DNA from 3 places in the Promicromonospora sp. NPDC110617 genome. Region 3 is predicted to be linked to each of the others. Evidence: riboswitches for the same ligand, from Rfam matches in the RefSeq annotation. Region 3 holds a riboswitch; each other region holds the start of a gene.
The links. Region 3 has a riboswitch for S-adenosylmethionine ahead of ACZ7LE_RS00865 (methylenetetrahydrofolate reductase). Riboswitches for the same ligand answer to the same signal wherever they lie in the genome.
Positions count from the first base shown of each region.

Region 1: it holds a riboswitch for S-adenosylmethionine, as region 3 does, so the genes downstream of both, ACZ7LE_RS10430 (LLM class flavin-dependent oxidoreductase) here and ACZ7LE_RS00865 (methylenetetrahydrofolate reductase) in region 3, are expected to answer to the same signal.
Region 2: it holds a riboswitch for S-adenosylmethionine, as region 3 does, so the genes downstream of both, ACZ7LE_RS02050 (aminotransferase class V-fold PLP-dependent enzyme) here and ACZ7LE_RS00865 (methylenetetrahydrofolate reductase) in region 3, are expected to answer to the same signal.

Region 1 is NZ_JBVKBM010000001.1:2,381,804-2,386,197, forward strand. It holds gene ACZ7LE_RS10425 (GH92 family glycosyl hydrolase) at 1-607, shown strand, start outside; SAM riboswitch class IV at 982-1,093, shown strand; gene ACZ7LE_RS10430 (LLM class flavin-dependent oxidoreductase) at 1,476-2,651, shown strand; gene ACZ7LE_RS10435 (rhodanese-like domain-containing protein) at 2,690-3,043, shown strand; gene ACZ7LE_RS10440 (O-acetylhomoserine aminocarboxypropyltransferase/cysteine synthase family protein) at 3,040-4,394, shown strand, end outside.
Region 2 is NZ_JBVKBM010000001.1:475,247-479,640, forward strand. It holds gene ACZ7LE_RS02040 (rhodanese-like domain-containing protein) at 1-155, opposite strand, end outside; gene ACZ7LE_RS02045 (phosphotransferase) at 524-1,159, shown strand; SAM riboswitch class IV at 1,205-1,319, shown strand; gene ACZ7LE_RS02050 (aminotransferase class V-fold PLP-dependent enzyme) at 1,351-2,769, shown strand; gene ACZ7LE_RS02055 (hypothetical protein) at 2,773-3,369, opposite strand; gene ACZ7LE_RS02060 (amidase) at 3,529-4,394, opposite strand, start outside.
Region 3 is NZ_JBVKBM010000001.1:202,579-206,972, reverse strand. It holds gene ACZ7LE_RS00870 (Hsp20/alpha crystallin family protein) at 1-292, opposite strand, end outside; gene ACZ7LE_RS00865 (methylenetetrahydrofolate reductase) at 432-1,376, opposite strand; SAM riboswitch class I at 1,381-1,497, opposite strand; gene ACZ7LE_RS00860 (carbohydrate ABC transporter permease) at 1,592-2,515, opposite strand; gene ACZ7LE_RS00855 (carbohydrate ABC transporter permease) at 2,515-3,390, opposite strand; gene ACZ7LE_RS00850 (extracellular solute-binding protein) at 3,462-4,394, opposite strand, start outside.

The DNA of each region.
Region 1 (4,394 bases), 2.2 Mb from region 3:
CGTGGCGGGACTCGAGGTGTCGGCTGGCGCTGGTGCTGGTGCTGGTGCTGGTGCTGGTGCTGGTGCTGGCCGGGCCGTGCTCGAGCCGTCGGTCGACAACGCCGACCTGGTCGGGGGAGCGACCCTCCGCTTCGCGCTGTCGGACGTGCCGACGGGCTGGGGTGTGCCCGACGACGGCGGCGCGCCGGCCGACGGGGATGCCGGCGCCGGTGCTCTCCGCCCGGCATCCGACCGGCCGTGGCGGCGTGCCGACGGCGGTTGGCACGGTGTCGGGGGCGGCGCGCTGCCGCACCTGACCGACGGCGACCTCGCGGCGTCGGCGGAGGTGGGCGGCACTCTCACGTGGGCGCCCGCGGCAGACGCCCCGGCAGGTGCGATGCTGCGCGCCTACACGCTGACCTCCGGCCCGTCCCCTGACACTGCGCCGTCGGCGTGGCGACTGGTCGCGCCCGACGGCCGGGTGCTCGACGAGCGGTCGGGCGAGGAGTGGCGTTGGCCGAACCAGCTCCGGCCCTTCGTGCTCGACGAGCCCGTGCCGCTCACGGCCTTCCGCCTCGAGCTGGCCGAGCCCGGCGCCCTCGCCCAGATCGAGCTCCTGACGACGTAGCCGCACGGGAGCCGGCACGAAAATGCGCTTCTACCCAGTCATCTGGCCCGGAAACCACGTGATTCCGGGCCCGACGACTGGGTAGAAGCGCACTTCTGCGTTCCGGCCGCCGACGCCGGCGCCCCCGGGGGTGCGGCTGCGCGCAGCGAGATCCACTGGTTGCTGAGGCCGTTCCGAGATCGGTCGGTGGCATTGAGCTCGGTCCGTCGATGGACCGAGCTCAATGCCACCGACCGATCTCACCGACAAGGCCCAGGTCCCGGGATGTGAGATCTGGGCAAGGATCATTGACTTCTATGGGTTCCATTCGTATCTTCTGTGACATCGAGACCAACCGCACTTATCCGATCGGAGAGATGTAGAAAGCCTCGACAGGTCATGAGTTCCGACGCGAAGCCCCGGCTGGTCGGACGGCAACCCCCCGCGCGGGTGGGTGCCCCGGGTGAGGACCAGGTCCACCGCCGCCGGCGGATGACAACACGCGTCGCTCGCCGCTGGGCGAGCAGGTGAGGAGAACGACGATGACCCGGAGCGCTGCCCCCGCCGTCCACGTGTCCCTGCCGACCCGGAACGTCACCGTGCGGGCTGGTGCTGCCCCGCGCGAGGACATGTGTTGTCGCTGACCGCGACAGCCCCGACGCGCTGACCGGCCGCCACAGGCGCCACCGGTCCGCCGCCCGGACCTCCTCTCGGCGTCGCACGCCGAGCCCCGGCCGTATCCGGCCCCCCACGTCCCTGACCGGACGTCTCCCTCCTGCCCTCTGGCAGCCACGCTCCCGGGTGACCCCTGGACGCCGTCGCACATCCTGTGTGTCGGCCGGGTCCTCCGGGCGCCGTCGCGCAGCCGCAGCCCGAACGGAGCCCCGCCGTGCCGTACCCGTCGCAGCCCACGTCCCTCGCCCCCACGTCCCTCGCCTCCACCTCTGCCCGTCCCGTCGTGCTCGGCGTGGACCTCACCTCCGCCGGCGCCCGTCCGGGCGCCCACCGCGCACGCGGCCCGGTCGCACCGCGCCCGTTCGACGGCGAGCGGTTCCTGCACCTCGTGCGGACCGCCGACCGCGGCCTCCTCGACTTCGTCAGCCTCGACGAGGGCTTTCTGCTCCACCCGGGCCGCAGCCAGGTCACCGGGCGGCTGGACACGGCCGTCGCCGCGGCCCGGGCCGCGCGGGTCACGGCCGGCATCGGGCTGGTCGCCGCCGTCGACACGGTGCACGTCGAGGCGGCCCACGCCGCGGTCGCGCTGAGCAGCATCGACCGCGCGAGCAGCGGGCGGGCCGGCTGGCAGGCCGTGCGGCAGAGCAAGCTCCCCGAGGCCGACGACGCGTGGGCCGGCCGGGTCGAGCTGGGCATCCGGTCCGTGACGCAGGTGTGGACGGGCCGTCCCGGCAGCGGGGCGGGCGCGGTCGAGCTCGACGCCGAGGGCCGGTTCCGCGTGGACCACGACGGCATCCGGTTCGCCGTCCGCGGCCGCCCGGCCGCCGGCACGGACGACGCCCTGCCGCAGACACCCCCGCCCGTCGTCGTCCGCGTGCGCTCCGAGGCCAGCGCGGCGCTCGCCGGCCGCACCGCCGACGTCGCGCGGATCACCGTCACGGATGCCGCGCACGCGGTGCGGCTGCGCCGGCTCGTGCGGGACGCCGCGCTGTCCGCGGGGCGCGACCCCGAGGAGCTGCGCGTGCTCGCCGAGGTCTACGTGGTGCTCGCGCAGGAGCGGGCCAGCGCCCGGGCTCGCCTCGAGCTCGTCGAGGCGCTGGAGGGCACCGCGGCCATGGGCGACGGGCTGGTCGTCGCCGACACGCCCGACGAGCTCGCCACCCTGATCGCCGACTGGACCACCGTCGGCGCCGTCGACGGGTTCCTGCTGCGGCCGTCGTCGCTCAGCTCGGACCTCGACACGATCACCGACCACCTGGTGCCCGTGCTCCAGCAGGCGGGCCTGTTCCGCACCGAGCGGACGGCGACCACGCTGCGCGGCTCGCTCGGGCTGTCGGACGCCGAGGCCGCCGGGCGGGCGCTGCCCACGGGCCGGCTCCTGAGCGCCTGACCACCCGACGAACCACGAACCACCTGGAGGAGACCACCATGACCACTCCTGAGCTGCAGACCCCCGCCGCCGCGGGCGCCAAGGTCGCCGGCGGCGCCCTGCTGATCGACGTCCGCTCCGCCGCGGGCCGTGCCTCGGCGGGCGAGATCCCGGGCGCCACGCTCGCGGACCGCACCAACCTGGACGCGCTGTTCGGGCCGTCCGACAACCCGGCGATCACCCTCGACACACCCGTCGTGGTCGTGTGCGGTTCGATCAACGGCTCCGGCCCCGTCGCCGAGGCGCTCGCGGCCCGCGGCTACACCGACGTCTCGCACGTCGACGGCGGGTTCCCCGCCTGGAAGGAGGCCGGGCTGCCCGCGACGGAGGCCGAGCCGAGCGCGGCGCCATGACCGGCTTCGCCACCCGGCAGGTGCACGCGCGCAGCACGGGGCGGGACGACGCCGGGCGTGCCACCGGTGCGCCCGACACCGCGCCGTCGGCCCGCGTCGTCCCGCGGGCCACGCCCGTCTACCTCACCGCGGGGTTCGAGTTCGAGGAGTGGGATCAGGCCGCCGGGCACTTCGGCGCGGGCGAGGGCTTCGCCTACACGCGCACCGGCAACCCGACCACGGCCGCCGTCGAGCAGCGGATCGCGGCCCTGGAGGGCGGCACCGACGCGCTGTTCCTGGCCAGCGGGCAGGCGGCCGTCACGGTCGCCCTGCTCGGCCTGGTCGAGGCCGGGCAGCGGGTGCTCGCCGCGTCCAGCATCTACGAGGGCACCCGCGGGCTGCTCCTGGAGAACCTGCCGCGGCTCGGCATCGAGGCCGACTTCGTGGACGACGCCGCCGACCCCGCCGCCTGGGAGCGCGCGATCCGCCCCGAGACGCGCGTGCTGTTCCTGGAGTCGATCCCGAACGCGCGCAACGACCTGCCCGACCTCGCGGCCGTGGCCGACGTCGCCCACGCCCACGGGCTGGTGCTCGTCGTGGACAACACGCTGGCCACGCCGTACCTGCTGCGGCCGATCGAGCACGGCGCCGACGTCGTGGTGCACTCCGCCAGCAAGTTCCTGGCGGGGCACGGCTCGGTGCTGGGCGGCGTCGTCGTCGACTCCGGGACGTTCGATCCGCGCGCCGCGGGCGCGCTCTACCCGCACCTCGTGGCGCCGGGCCGCACGGACGGGCCGAGCGTGGCCGACCGGCACGGCGGCAACGCGCGTCTCGCGTACCTGCGCGAGACGGTGGCGCCGCGCTTCGGCCCGACGCCGTCGCCGCTGAACGCGTTCCTCGTGGGCCAGGGCATCGAGACCCTGTCGCTGCGGGTGGCGCGGCAGAGCGCCGCGGCGCTGGAGGTCGCGCGCTGGCTGGCGTTCCGCCCGGAGGTGGCGTCGGTGGACTACTCGGGGCTGGACTCCAGCCCGTCGCACGCGCTGGCGAAGCGGTACCTGCCGGACGGCCAGGGTTCCGTGTTCACCTTCACGCCGCACGGCGGCGCCCCCGCGGCGCGGGCGCTGGTCGAGGCCGTCCAGGTCTTCACGCACATGACCCACATCGGCGACGTCCGCTCCCTGGTGCTGCACCCGGAGAGCACCAGCCACGTGCTGCGCACCCCCGCCGAGCGGGCCGCTTCCGGCATCCACCCCGGGACGTTGCGTCTGTCCGTCGGCATCGAGGACCTGCCCGACCTGCTCGCGGACCTCGACCGCGGCCTCAGATCGGCGGACGAAGCCGCCCGGCGCGCCGCCGACGCCGTCGGCACCCC
Region 2 (4,394 bases), 270 kb from region 3:
TCCGGGATGCCGATCGTGCGCCACTCGCCCTCGGTGCGGACGTCCACGAGCGTGGCGTCCGGGTCGCCGGCGAGCAGGTCCCAGGCCTGCTGGGGCGTGATGTCGCCGGCGTAGCCGTCGGCCGGTCGTGCTTCGACGCGCGCGGGGTCGCTCATGATGCTCCTCCATCGGTCGTGGCGGTAGCACCCTCGTCCGTCCTCCGCTGCTGCGGGGAACGCTGGGTTGCTGCGGCGTCGTCGTGCCACGTCACTCGGCCGCTCGGGATGGTCGTTGCCCACCCTACGACATGGTGTCCGGTGGGTGGAACAGCGTCTCGACAGGTAACCCGAGCAAAATGATAGGGAAGGTCGAGCCTCGGTAGGGTGGCGCCGATGTCCGCTGACGAAGAGCCCCTGACCGGCGGGAACATGTCCGAGGTCGTGCGCGCGGGCGACACGGTGCGCCGGACCGCCGGACCGCCGGACCGTGGACGGCCACGATCCACGCGTACCTGCGCCACGTTCGGGACCGCGGCGTCACGGAGGTGCCGGAACCGTTCGGGCTCGACGAGCGAGGGCGCGAGGTCGTCTCGTTCCTCCCGGGCGACGTCCCGGGCTGGCCGGCCCCGGAGTGGCTGTGGTCCGAGCAGAACCTGCGCGACGCCGGGCGCCTCCTGCGCCGGCTCCACGACGCGTCCCTCGACCTCGACCTGCCGGACGCCGTCTGGCAGCTGCCCGCCCGCGAGCCGGCCGAGGTGATCTGCCACAACGACGCCGCGCCCTACAACATGGTGTTCCGCGCGGGGCGGCTCGTCGGCCTCATCGACGTGGACACGGCGTCCCCGGGGCCGCGCCTGTGGGACCTGGCGTACACCGCCTACCGCCTGGCCCCGTTCGCGGGCGACGCGTTCGCCGGGGTGACCTACGACGTCGGGCACCTGGACCCGTCGGTCCGGCTGGACACGCTGGTCGCCGCGTACGGGGCCGGGTGGTCGCGCGCCGACGTGCTCGGCGCGATGGCGGAGCGCCTCACGGAGCTCGCCGCGTTCAGCGAGGCCAGGGCCGACGACGGCGGGCACGCCGAGCTGCGCGACCACGCCGCCATGTACCGCTCGGACGCCGCCCGCGTCGCCGCCCTCGCGGTCCGCGCAGCCCGACCGGATCGTGGGACCAGCATCTGAGACATGCGTTGACAGGTGTTTTGCCCGCAGCACAGGATGGCCGCAGGTCATGAGCGCCAGCGTCAAGCCCCGGCTCGCTGGCCGGCAACCCTCCCTCCGCGGTGGGGTGCCCCGGGTGACGACCAGGCCGCGCGCAGCCCGCGTGCGGCAAGCGCGGGGGAACCTCCCCCAGGACTGTGCTGGAGGACGCCATGTCTGCTCCCACTCTCAGCCGTGCCACCGCGGTGACCGAGCTCGCCCCGCTGCGCCCCGTCGTCGGCGGCGGCACGCTCGTCCCCCTCGTGGACGGCACGCAGGTCTCGTACGCCAACCTCGACGTCGCGGCGTCGGCCCCGGCCCTCCAGGCCGTCGCCGACCGCGTCACCCAGGTGCTGCCGCTGTACGCCAGCGTGCACCGCGGCGCGGGTTACCTCTCCCAGGTGAGCACGGCGCTCTACGAGACCGCGCGCCGCACCATCGGCGCGTTCGTCGGCGCCCGCGAGGACGACCTGACGATCATCACCCGGAACACCACCGACTCCCTCAACCTCCTCGCCGGCTGCGTCCCCGCGCAGGCCGACGGCGAGCCCGGCCGCGTGCTCGTGCTCGACGTGGAGCACCACGCGAACCTGCTGCCCTGGCAGCGCACCACCGGCGCGACCGTGCTGACCGGCGGCGCCACCGTGGCCGAGACCGTCGCCCAGATCCGGGAGGAGCTGGCCGACGCCGCCGCGGACCGCCCGTACGCCCTCCTGGCCCTGACCGGCGCCTCGAACGTGACCGGCGAGTCCCTCCCGATCGCCGAGATCGTCGCCGTCGCCCACGAGCTCGGCGCGCGTGTGGTGCTCGACGGCGCCCAGCTCGTGCCGCACCGGCGCATCTCGCTGGAGTCCACCGGCGTGGACTACCTCGCCTTCTCCGGGCACAAGACCTACGCCCCGTTCGGCGCCGGCGTGCTGGTCGGCCGCCGCGACTGGCTCGACCAGGGCACGCCGTACCTCGCGGGCGGCGGTGCCGTCCGGCGCGTGCGCGTCAGCGGCACCGACTGGCACGAGGGGCCCGCCCGCCACGAGGCCGGCTCGCCCAACGTGATCGGCGCGGTGGCGCTCGCGGCCGCCTGCGAGGAGCTGGCGGCGCTCGACCCGGCCGAGGTCGTGGCGCACGAGACCGCCCTGCGCCGCCGGCTCGTGTCGGGGCTCGAGGCGATCGCCCGCGTCGAGGTCGTGCGGGTGTGGGCCGACGCTGTCGACCCCGTCGGCGTCGTCACCTTCACCGTCACCGGGTACGACCCGGGCCTCGTCGCCGCGTACCTGTCGGCGGAGCACGGCATCGGGGTCCGGGACGGCCGCTTCTGCGCGCACCCGCTGCTCGGCCGGCTCGGGTTCGACGCCGGCGCGGTGCGTGCCTCGGTCGGCGTCGGCACCGCGGGCGAGGAGATCGAACGGCTGATCGCAGCCGTCGGCCGCCTGGTCGAGGAGGGCCCGCAGGCCGGGTACGACGTGGTCGACGGGCTGTGGGTCGTGACCGACGACCCGCGCCCCGTGCCCGAGGGTTCCGGCCTCGCGGGCCTGCTGGCGACGGCCGCCCTGGGCTTCGACGAGGCCTTCGGCTGCCTCCCGGACGAGGACTGACGGCTACAGCGCCAGCGCCACGCAGATGCCGCCCATCGTGAGGTCCAGGCCGATGCACCACAGCGCGAGCGAGCGGTTCACCACCACGTCGCGGCGGTAGTGCACCACGTCCCACCCGGCGTGCGCGGCGAGGGCGAGGCCCGCGAGGGCCAGTCCGAGCCGTGGCTCCAGGAACAGGGCCGCCGTCGCGACCCCGAAGAAGCCGGCCATCGCGGCGGCCTGCGGCCACGTCGCGCGGCGTCCGCGGGCCAGCCCGATGCCGGCGAGGACCAGCCCCACCAGGACGAACGCGATCCAGCGCGGCGTGTCCAGCAGCTCGGACGCGACGGGGATCACGGACGCCAGGAGCGCGACGAGCCAGGCCGTCCAGCGGACGCCGGTCACGGCGGCGGCCAGGTAGCACAGCGTCGCGACGCCGATCGCGGTGGTCGGGTCCTCGGCGACGGCGTCCTGCCAGGTGCCGCCGACGATCGCCGTCCCACCCACCAGCAGGCCGAATCCCGTCAGCACGCCCAGCACGATCCAGGCGGTGTTGGTGGGCCAGGTCCCGGTCCACCGGCTCGGCCGCGGGGGGGCGGTCGTCTCGAACGTCTCGGCCATGGTCCCGTTCTCCCTGTCCCGGCGCTGCGGCGCCGTCGCGTCCAGATACCCGCTAGGGGTACCCAAGCACGCGCCGCCGGGCCGGCGGAACCACATTCGGCCACGGCCGAACCCGTGTCAGCCGTACAGATCCCTCTGGTGACCTGTACGTCTGACACGTCAGAGCGGGAAGGCGCGTGGGCGGGGGAGTGCCGCCTCGATCTGCGCCGCCAGCGCCAGCAGCGTGAGCTCGCCGCCCGGCCGGCCGACGATCTGCACCCCCATCGGCAGTCCGGCCGGCGCCTCGGCGGTGGGCGCGGTCCAGTGGGTCGGCACGGTGATCGCGGGGAGCCCGGCGACGTTGAGCATCGACGTGAAGGGCGTGTACTGGCACTGCTGCTCGAAGTTCCGCTCCGGGTCCTCGGCGTCGTACCACCCGATCGGCCGCGGGGTGAGCGCCAGCGCGGGGGTCACGACGGCGTCGTAGGCGCTGACCTGCGCCACGAGCGAGCGCTCGTAGCCGGTGAGCGTGCGCACCGCCTCGGCGAGCTGCCGCGCCGGGACCGTGCGGCCCGTGCGGATGAGCCACTGCGTCAGCGGTTCCAGCTTGTCCAGGGTCGCCGGGTCGTCGATCGGTACCGCCGACGCGCCGCCCATCCACAAGGTCCGGAACGCCGGTGCGTACTCGGGCGCCTCGGCCAGCACCGTCTGCTCGACCTCATGCCCGGCCCCGGCCAGCGCGCGCACCCCGGCGTCCAGCGCGGTTTGCGCCTCGGGGGACACGACGATGTCGTAGAACCCGTCCCAGGCCGACGAGGTGGTCACGCCGATGCGTGCTACCTCCGGACCGGCCAGGCCGGCGCCCTCCGGCAGGCGGGCGCGCTGCGCGGCCGCGAGGTAGGCCCCCGCGGCGTACGACGGCGCCCGCAGCGTGTACGGGTGCGCGACGCCGCCCCCGGCGCGGCGCGGGAGCATCGCCTCCAGCAGCAGCGCGGTGTCGGCGACGGTGCGCGCGATCGGCCCGTTCACGACCAGCCCACCCAGCG
Region 3 (4,394 bases):
GACCGCGGCCCACGGTGAGCTGCCGGGCGAACGTGCCTGTCGGCCGCTCGCGCACGAGCCACTGTGCGCCGTCGTCCGAGCGCTGCGTGCGCTCCGCACGGACCGTGAGCGTCCGGTCCTCAACCGAGACGTCGATCGTGCCGGGGTCGACACCGGGCAGGTCCATCGAGAGGACGTAGTGGTCACCGGTGCGGAACAGGTCCATCGGCATGGCACCGGACTGCCGTGCGTTGCCGGCCATCGTGCTGAACATCCGGTCCATCTCCTGGAACGGGTCCCAGTAGGTAGCCATCGCGCATCACCTCCTACGACGACACGGCCCTGGCCCCTCCAGGGCCGCAGCGATCGGCGACGGCCCTGGCCGCCGCCTGGCTACCCTCCAATTCTGGCACTCGACACCCGAGAGTGCCAACCCCCGTGCCGGCGATCCGTCAGGCGGCGGCGCGGCCCGTCAGGCCCACCCGGTCCAGCAGGTCCAGGGCGGGGCGATGCTTGTTGAACGTGTACACGTGCAGGCCGGGCGTACCGGCGTCGAGCACCTCGCGCGCGAGCGCCGCGGAGTACTCGATGCCGTGCGCGTGCTGGGCCTCGGGGTCGACGGCGCCGTCGGGGGCGGTGAGCCGGTCGAGGTCGCGCAGGAGCTCCGCGGGCGCCGCCACCCCGGTGAGCTCCTGGACGCGGCGCAGTCGGCGGGCCTCCGTGGTGGGCAGGATCCCGGCGAGGATCGGGATGGTCACGCCCTCCGCCCGGGCCGCCTCGACGAACCCCGTGTACGAGTCCGCGCGGTAGAAGAACTGGGTGATCGCGAAGCTCGCGCCCGCCTCCTGCTTCTCCAGCAGCCGGCGCACCTCCTGCTCGCGCGTGGTGCCGGCCCCCGGGTTGCCGTCCGGGAACGTGGCGACGGCGATGGCCAGCGGCCGGGCGGCCGAGCGCAGCGCCGTGCTGACGTCGGCGGCGCACCGCCGTTCGTCCACCTGCCGCAGGAGTCGCACGAGGTCCACGCTGGAGCGCACGCCGTCGGCCGGCGGGCGCCAGTCCGGCTCGTCGCGCGGCGGGTCGCCGCGCAGGGCGAGGAAGGACCGCACGCCGGCCTCGAGGAACTCCTCGATCACCGCGGACACGTCCTCGCGCGAGGCGCCCACGCAGGTCAGGTGGGCCACGGGCAGCACGGGCGTGCCACGCAGCAGGGTGGCGAGCACCTCGCGCGCGGTGGCCCGGTCGCCGCCGGCCGCCCCGTACGTCACGGAGACGAAGTCCGGGCGGGCCGCCACGAGCCGCTGCGCCGTCTCCCAGAAGTTGGGCGCGGCGTTCGGCCGACGCGGGGGCATCAGCTCGAACGACACCGTGGGGCGGTGCGGGTGTACCTCGGCGACCATGGCTGCTCCATCGAACCTGGCGTGAGCACCTTGCGTCCCTCGCGCCGCGGCGACGCGGCGGAAGGTCGGCAGGTTGCTGCGGTGTCAGGGAGCCAGGACTCTCGACCGCTCTGGATGGGGTTCGCCACCATGCTAAGCGACCGTCCAGCACTGGGACAGAATTCGTCCGGAGGTCGAGACGGCCCGGTCCACGGTGTGTGGACCGGGCCTGCCCGCTACTTCACCGACCCGGCCACCAGGCCGCCCACCAGGCGCTTCTCGATGATCATGAACAGGATCACCACGGGCACGATCGCCACGACGGACACCCCGAACACGTACTGCCAGGACGTCTCGTACTGGCCCACGAACTTGGTGAGCGCCACGGACAGCGGCTGGTTGCCCGCCGTCGTCAGCAGCACCAGCGAGGCCGCGAACTCGTTCCAGGACGCGACGAACGTGAACACCACCGCCGTCACGATGCCCGGCCAGACGAGCGGCAGGTTGATCTTGGTCAGGACGGCGAACGTGCCGGCGCCGTCGAGCTGCGCCGCCTCGTCGACCTCCTTCGGGATGCCCGCGAAGAAGCTGTGCATGATCCAGACCGCGAACGACAGGTTGAACGCGGCGTTCACCAGGATCATCGCGACCCACGTGTCGAGGATCCCGATGGCGATGAACTGCCGGAACAGGCCCGACGTCAGCACCGCGGGCTGCACCATCTGGGTCACGATCACGAGGAACAGGAAGAAGAGCCGGCCCGTGAACCGGAACCGCGCCGTGTAGTAGGCGGCGGGCAGCGCCACGGCCAGCACGAGCAGCGTGGCGCACAGCGAGATCACCAGGGTGGAGATCAGGTTCTGCGCCAGCGGCGTCTCGGGCGTGGACCACATCGTGACGTAGTTGTCCCAGTGCCACTCGGTGGGGAAGTAGGTGGGGTCGACCGACCTGATCTCGGCCTTGGTCTTCACGGAGCCGAAGAACATGATCAGGTACGGCAGCAGGAAGACCACGAGCACCACGAGCCCGGCGAGCAGCCGGAGCAGCAGCGACCCGAGCGGCACCTGGTCCGTCGTGTACTTCCGCACCCGCCGCCGGTTGTCCGACGGCGGCCGGGCCGCGCTGCGCGCGGTGGTCCCCGAGTCCGTGATCGCGGTCATCAGACCTCCTCCAGGGGGCGGACGACCCGCACGTAGACGGCGACGATGGCGATGACCACCAGGAACGCGATGACGGACAGCGCGCTGGCCAGGTCGATCTGCCGCTGGTTCTGCATGTACTTGAAGATCATGGTCATGACGGTGTCCGCGTCGTAGCCGGGGATGGACCCCGTCATGACGCGCAGGATCGGCAGCGAGTTGAACACGTTGATGATGTTGATGAGCACCGCCACCGAGATCGCGCCCCGCAGCTGCGGCAGCACCACGCTGAAGTAGGTGCGGAACCCGCTGGCGCCGTCGATCCGCGCGGCCTCCACGGTCTCGCCGGGCACCGTCTGGAGCCCGGCGAGCACCGTGTAGGTGGTGAACGGCAGCGAGACGAACACGGCGACCGCCATCGCCCACGCGAACGCGGTGCCGGGATGCCGGGTCCAGCCGTAGCCCTCCGGCGTGCTGATCAGGCCGACGTCCACGAGGAACGAATTGATGATGCCGAAGTACGGCTCCAGGCCGTAGTGCACCACCAGCGTCGTCATGACCACGCTGGAGGCCCACGGCACGATGACGGCCATCCGCACCAGCCGGCGGCCGGGGAACGCCTTGTTCAGCAGCGCCGCGAGCGCCAGCGACCCGATCAGGGTGCAGGCGACGACCACGACGACCCACACGACCGTGCGGCCGAGGATGGGCCAGAAGTACTGGAAGCCGATCACCGTCGCGAAGTTCGCGAGGCCCACTCCCCCGTCGTCCACGCCGCTCTGGCTGATGTCGCGTGTCGAGTTCCAGAACATCAGGCCGACCGGGAACAGGACCACGGCCGCAATGAGTGCGACCGCGGGCCCGATCCACGGCAGGGCCTTCAACAGGTCCTTCACCAAGTTCCCCGTGCTTTCGGTTCGGCGTTGCGTGTGGTCAGCCGTGCCGGGCACGGCGGTCGGTGCGGGCGTCAGCCCGCGTCGACCTGCTCCTGGATCTCGGTCAGGACGTCCTGCGCCGACTTCTTCCCGTCGAGCTGACCGAAGAGCGCCTTGAACGCGGAGTCGGCCGCGGCCCAGTCCGGGTTGGTGCTCGGGTAGAACTGCGCGTCGGGCAGCACCTCGAGGAACGGCGCGAGCGCCTCCTCGCCGGCGAGCTGCTCGGAGCCCGAGAGGGTGGTGGGCAGGAAGCCCTCGGCCTGGACCCACGGCACGTAGACGTCGGCGGAGTAGAAGTAGTCGAAGAAGGCGGTGATGGCCTCCTGCTTGTCGCCGTCGTTCTGGAACGCCATCAGGTGGTCCGCGACGCCCAGCGTGAACGGCGAGCCGTCCTCGGTGGGGATGGGGTGGATCGAGTACTCCAGGTCCGGGTTGTCGGACTCGATCTGCCCGACGCTCGGCGGCAGGCCGATCTGCATGCCGACCTTGCCCTGGACGAAGATGTCGAACAGCGGGCTGCGGTCCGTCGCGCCGGCGTCGGCCTGCGTGGCGCCCTCGTCGATCATCTTCTTGGCGAACTCGGCGCCCGGGAGGTTCTCCGGGGTGTCGATGGTGATGGCCTCGGCGTCGCCGAAGGTTCCGCCGCCGCCCCACAGCCACACCGCTGCCTCGGCCTGCGCCTCCTCGGAGCCGAGCGGCATGCCGTAGCCGGCCACGCCGCCGCCGAGCTCGGAGACCTTCTTGGCGGACTCGAGCAGCTCGTCCCAGGTGGTGGGGACCTCGGCGCCGGCCTCCTCCAGGAGCGCGTCGTTGACGAACAGCGCGCGGGCGGAGGCGATGAACGGCAGGCCGTAGGTGGTACCGCCCACCTGGGCGTTCTCCAGGAACGTGGGCTGGAAGTCGGCGTAGGTCTCCTCGGAGGTGACCTCCTCGACCGGGTAGAGCAGCTCGTCCTCGGCGAAGCC